Regions from separate parts of the Parageobacillus sp. NEAU-HV-2 genome, predicted to be linked through region 1. Evidence: predicted binding sites of a transcription regulator. Region 1 holds the regulator's gene; the other holds the start of a gene.
What was found. Region 1 encodes Rex, which represses fermentation and respiration genes when NADH is low (regulators of the CRP and FNR family bind a similar motif). Its sites were predicted from a motif close to TTGTGAAATATTTCACAA; they were not measured.

Region 1 (3,136 bases):
TCGAGGTCTAAATGGTTGGTCGGCTCGTCCAAAATAAGCAAATCGGGTTTCGTTAAAAGCAATTTTCCGAGCGCCAGCCGCGTTCGCTGTCCGCCGCTTAACGATTGGACAGGAGTTGTCATATAATCGTACTTAGAAAACTGCAAACCGTGTAAAATGGAGCGGATATCGGCTTCGTATTGGTAACCGCCTTGTTCTTTATAACGCTCTTGTAGCGTGTCGTATTCTTTTAATAATTTTTCATAACGGGATGCATCTGCGAGCAAATCAGGATCGCCCATTTGCATTTCCAGCGCGCGCAATTGCTTTTCCATGGCCTTTAATGGGGCGAATACTGTCATCATTTCTTCCCAAATCGACAACGAAGAGTGAAGACCGCTGTCCTGAGCGAGATAGCCGATCGTTACTTCTTTTGGTTTCATAATCTCTCCGCTATCGTAAGACATTTCACCGGCAATGATCTTTAATAGCGTCGATTTTCCTGCTCCGTTTCTTCCGACGAGCGCAATTCGGTCTTTGGATTGTATTTCTAATTTTATATTCGATAAAATAAGGTCAGCGCCAAAATATTTTGTCAGTTGATTCACTTGTAAAATGATCATTGTTTTTCACCTCGCGTTTAACAATAATAGTGTAGCGTAAGTTACTTTCCTATCGCAATAAAACGATAAAAGACAGATGACGAAAAATAGTGTATAGTTTATAAGTGGAGGAGATTACGTTGTCAACATTTACCCATTTCAATGAACAAGGCCGAGCAAAAATGGTCGATATTACGGACAAAGAGGATACGGTCCGCATGGCGACCGCGCAAACAAGTGTGACCGTCAATAAGGAAATTTATGAAAAAATGACAAACAAGACGATCGAAAAAGGGGATGTGCTTGCCGTTGCGCAAGTGGCGGGCATTATGGCGGCGAAAAAAACAGCCGATCTCATTCCGATGTGCCATCCGCTTATGCTAAAAGGTGTCGACATTCAGTTTGCCTGGCATGTCGAAGAAGAAAAAGCGTTGTATCAATTGTTGATTACCGTAACAGTGAAAACAAAAGGAAGCACAGGGGTAGAGATGGAAGCGCTAACGGCCGCCTCTGTATGTGCGCTGACAGTATATGATATGTGCAAGGCGCTTGATAAAGGAATGGTGATTGGCCCAACCTATTTAGTAGAGAAAATGGGTGGAAAGTCAGGACATTATCAACGCAAAAAGAGAAGTGCTGGGGGATTTATCGATGAGCAATGAACAGCCAAAAATTCCGCAAGCAACGGCCAAACGTTTGCCGTTATACTATCGTTTTTTAAAAAATTTACACGCTTCCGGAAAACAACGCGTTTCTTCTGCCGAGCTGAGCGAGGCGGTTAAAGTCGATCCTGCGACGATCCGCCGCGATTTTTCTTATTTTGGCGCGCTTGGCAAAAAGGGATACGGATATAATGTCAACTATTTGTTGTCATTTTTCCGGAAAACGCTCGATCAAGACGAGATAACGGAAGTTGCGTTATTTGGAGTCGGGAACTTAGGCACCGCATTTTTAAACTATAATTTCTCGAAAAACAATAATACGAAAATTGTGATGGCATTTGACGTAGATGAAAGGAAAGTCGGTACAGAAGTCGGCGGGGTGCCCGTCTATCATTTGGATGAATTAGAAGACCGTCTTCACGAGGGAATTCCAGTAGCGATTTTAACGGTGCCTGCCCATGTCGCCCAATGGATTACCGACCGTCTTGTCCAAAAAGGAATTAAAGGGATTTTAAATTTTACGCCGGCGCGCTTGAACGTACCGAAGCATATTCGCGTCCACCATATCGACTTAGCGGTCGAATTGCAGTCGCTCGTTTATTTTTTGAAAAACTATCCGCTTGAATAAAGGAGAGAATAAAACATGAAATATTTATTAATCGTGCTTGTCATTTTATTATTGTTTGGAACAAAAAAACTTCCGGAATTGGGCAAGTCGCTCGGTCAATCGCTCCGCGAGTTTAAGGATGCGACGAAAGGATTAGCCGATGAAGATGAAAAAAAAGCCGACCAATGATGAGTTAGGATGGTTGAGACATGAATGATAAAGAAATGTCGGTGTATGAGCACCTAGGAGAGTTGCGAAAACGGCTTATCATTGTTCTTGTTTTTTTTGGCATTGCCTTGATAGGGAGCTTCTTTTTTGTCGAACCGATCATTTTATATTTGCAGCATACGGATGAAGCAAAAGAATTGACGATGAATGCATTTCGTTTGACAGACCCGATCAAAATTTACTTTCAGTTTGCCTTTGTCATCGCCTTTATTCTTACTGCCCCGGTTTTGCTTTATCAAATTTGGGCGTTTGTCAGCCCAGGGTTATATGAAAAAGAGCGAAAAGTGACGTTAAGCTATATTCCGCTTTCGATTTTTCTCTTTTTAGCAGGCGTTAGTTTTGCGTATTTTGTCTTATTTCCGTTTGTCGTTCGTTTTATGCAAAATTTGGCGGAACGCCTCGGTATTCATCAAGTCATCGGTATTAATGAATATTTCGAATTTTTGCTTCAGCTCGTCTTGCCGTTTGGCATTGTCTTTCAGCTGCCGGTAGTTGTGATGTTTTTAACAAGACTTGGTTTGATTACACCGATGTTATTGAGCAAAGTACGAAAATACGCTTATTTGGCCTTGCTGATTTTAGCTGCGGCCATTACGCCGCCGGATGTATTATCACAAGTGATTGTGATGATTCCGCTTTCGATTTTATATGAAGCAAGCATTTGGATCTCCAAAATGGCTTACCGCAAAGTATTATTGGCGCAACAGGAACAAGAAAACCTCCCGTGATATCAAACGGGAGGTTTATTGCGAAAGTGGAATGCGAAGAGACGTATGGCTGCTCCAAAATCAAGCGTAGCCAGGATGGCAAGGAAGATGGTGAAAAAGTTCCAAATCGTATCTTTTGCACTTTGAATGGACAAGTAAGTAAATAGTACTCCCATCAGAAAATAGGCAAAAGCGAATTGCAATGGTGTCCTTCTCATTGTATTAAAAGCCCCCAATAATGAGTTGTATATGTTCTGCCTGCCGCATCATTTTTTCAATTTCATCAGCAAACAATGTTTGCACCAAGACTACGAACGTATTCATCGTAACATGAGCGAATATCGGAACGAA
Region 2 (3,136 bases), on a different contig from region 1:
TATAGCACTTTATCGACATATCCGAGCTTGATCATTCCCGGGTCGGTGACGATAAAAGCTTTGGAAATGTTCGGCATTTTCGCTAAGTATTGTACTGCATTTTTTTCGAAATAAATTTTCGGCGGCACTTTAAACCATTGCATATTTACCGTTCTTTTTGCCATTCTTTTAATATTGATAAGATGAATCGCACTTACGTTTGTCGAAACAGAATTCCCGCCAAACGTGCCGCATCCAAGCGTTAATGACGGAATGTACGCATTGTAAATATCACCGATTGCTCCTTGCGAAGACGGTGCATTTACGATAATCCGTCCCGCTTTCATCCGTTTGCCAAACTCGGTAACAACTTCTTGGTCATCGGAATGGATAACAGCCGAATGTCCTAAGCCGCCAAACTCCAGCATTTCCTCACAGCGCTGAAATCCTTCTTCCGTGCTGTTTACTTTATAACAAGCAAGTACAGGGCTTAACTTTTCACGAGACAACGGATATTTTGGTCCAACCCCTTTTAACTCAGCAACAAGAATTTTCGTGTCTTCCGGTACAGCTATACCAGCCATTTTCGCAATTTCATAAGCTGGCTTTCCGACGATATCAGGGTTGACGGCACATGTATTTTCATTAATAACGAGCTTTTCTACTTTTTTCTTTTCTTCTTCATTTAAGAAATAACAACGGTTTTCCATCATTTCTTTTTTTACTTGTTCATAAATTTCTTTATCAATAATGACTGCTTGTTCGGAAGCGCAAATCATGCCGTTATCAAATGTTTTCGATAAAATTAAATCATTTACAGCCCGTTTAATGTTTGCCGTTTTTTCAATATAGCAAGGCACGTTACCAGGTCCGACGCCTAAAGCTGGTTTTCCAGAGCTGTACGCCGCTTTCACCATGCCGGCGCCACCAGTTGCTAAAATGAGAGAAACGCCAGGATGATGCATAAGCTGACGTGTTGCTTCAAGGGAAGGAGTTTCAATCCATTGAATGCAATGTTCTGGAGCTCCTGCCCGAATCGCCGCATCGCGCAGCACTCTTGCTGCTTCGCTACTGCATCGTTGCGCCGATGGATGGAAGGCAAAAATAATCGGGTTGCGTGTTTTTATCGAGATTAACGCTTTAAACATCGTTGTCGATGTCGGGTTTGTCACCGGTGTTATCCCAGCAACAACACCAACAGGTTCGGCAATTTCTATAATTTCTTCATGCGGATTTTCATAGATAATGCCGACTGTTTTATCGTACTTAATATTGTGGTATATATATTCTGTCGCAAAAAGGTTTTTAATAATTTTATCTTCATATACGCCACGTTTCGTTTCTTCCACTGCAAGCTTTGCTAATGCCATATGCTGATCGAGCCCAGCTAACGCCATTTCTTTAACGATATGATTGATCATTTCTTGATCGTAAGCTCGAAATTGTTCTAACGCTTTCTGTGCATTAGCGACAAGCTCATCAACCATTTTTGCCACTTCGATTTTTTTATCGATCACTTTTTCCTCAACAGCCATACATGGTCTCCCCTCTCTTTGTGAAACATTTCACAAATAAAACTAAAAAATATAAGATGGAAATAATCCCATCTATTACACCCCTATTATAAATAGCTAATAGAGATTTTAGTTTGTCTTATTTGTGAAATGTTGAGCAATTTGTTCATAAAATGTTCATAAAAAATTTATCGTACCTTTATCTATCTCCCGTCCTACCAGTAGCTGTATTTTTCGATAATGAGCTTAGGCGTTATTTTCTTCTAAAACTTGGGGTATCATTCTGCATAACACGTCTTAAGTTTGATACAAAATCAGTATATAAAAAGAAGGCTGCCTTAGGGCAACCTGCGCAGACTATGACAAATTGGGTTTCGACGAATGTCTGAAACCTAATTTATAGAAGCTATTTGACTAACGAATGTTTAAATGCATAAATCACCGCTTGTGTGCGATCTTGTACTCCTAATTTGCTTAATATGTTGCTGACGTGGACTTTCACCGTTTTTACGGCAATAAACAACTCATCGGCGATTTCTTGATTCGTTTTTCCTTGCGCCATCAACAAAAGCACTTCCATCTCCCGGTTTGTCAATTCTTCGTGAGGAAGGATTTCTTTCTTTTGTTTCATTTTTGTCATTACTTTATTCGTCACTTCCGGTTCCAACACCGATTGACCGTAAAACGTCGCACGGATTGCGTTGGCGATTTCGTTCGCTTTCGATGTCTTTAGCATGTAGCTCGTTGCTCCGGCTTCCAAAGCCGGATACACTTTCTCATCATCTAAAAAGCTCGTCACAACGATAATTTTCGCTTCCGGCCATTGGGCAATAATGTGCTTTGTCGCTTCAATTCCGTCCATCTCCGGCATCACTAAATCCATTAAAATAATATCTGGGCGCAGCTCTAGTGCCAGCTCTACAGCGCGTTTGCCGCTATCGGCTTCTCCCACCACTTCCATATCCGGCTGCGACGCCAAAAACGCAGAAACGCCAATTCTCACCATTTCATGATCATCGGCCAATAAGACACGGATCACGACTTTCCCTCCTCTATGATCGGCACTTTCACCTCTAAACGCGTTCCTTGATTCGGCACACTGACGATTTGCATCGTCCCGCCGATCTCCAGCGCGCGCTCATGCATATTTTGCAAACCGTACGACCCTGCTTTCACTTGATCGACGTTGAAGCCGACGCCATCATCCGATACCCGCAAAATGACAAGTTGGTCTCGTTTCACTAACAATACTTCCAATTTTGTCGCCTTTGCATGACGAAGCGTATTGGAAATCGACTCTTGCAAGATGCGAAATAAATGGTCTTCTACCCCTTTATCAAGCGGAATGTCTTCCACTTTCCACTCGATGTGCAGCGGCACTTTTTGCTTTAGTTCCATCAATAACTCTTGAATTCCTTCTTTTAGCGATTTGCCTTTGAGGGCTATCGGGCGAAGATGAAGCAATAACGCCCGCATTTCCAATTGCGATTGGTGGATCATTTCTTCAATTAAACGAAACTGTTTTTCTTCGCGCTCGTCGGAAAACGTTTTTGTTTCATTGATGGCGGAAATAAGCATCGAGGCGGCAAACAGCTGCTGGCTGACCGAATCATGAAGCTCGCGCGCAAGCCGATGCCGTTCTT

Region 2: adhE (bifunctional acetaldehyde-CoA/alcohol dehydrogenase) is a predicted target of Rex. The motif match lies at 1,533-1,550, and genes of this name have one in related genera.

The regions. Positions count from the first base shown of each region.
Region 1 covers NZ_JBXUJJ010000023.1:5,343-8,478, reverse strand. Annotated here, with positions in the region: gene AC1WMD_RS18545 (ABC-F family ATP-binding cassette domain-containing protein) at 1-602, opposite strand, end outside; gene moaC (cyclic pyranopterin monophosphate synthase MoaC) at 722-1,243, shown strand; gene AC1WMD_RS18535 (redox-sensing transcriptional repressor Rex) at 1,233-1,871, shown strand; gene AC1WMD_RS18530 (twin-arginine translocase TatA/TatE family subunit) at 1,887-2,039, shown strand; gene tatC (twin-arginine translocase subunit TatC) at 2,060-2,806, shown strand; gene AC1WMD_RS18520 (YdiK family protein) at 2,809-2,961, opposite strand; gene AC1WMD_RS18515 (CPBP family intramembrane glutamic endopeptidase) at 3,008-3,136, opposite strand, start outside.
Region 2 covers NZ_JBXUJJ010000007.1:60,926-64,061, reverse strand. Annotated here, with positions in the region: gene adhE (bifunctional acetaldehyde-CoA/alcohol dehydrogenase) at 1-1,514, opposite strand, end outside; gene AC1WMD_RS12315 (response regulator transcription factor) at 1,900-2,532, opposite strand; gene AC1WMD_RS12310 (sensor histidine kinase) at 2,529-3,136, opposite strand, start outside.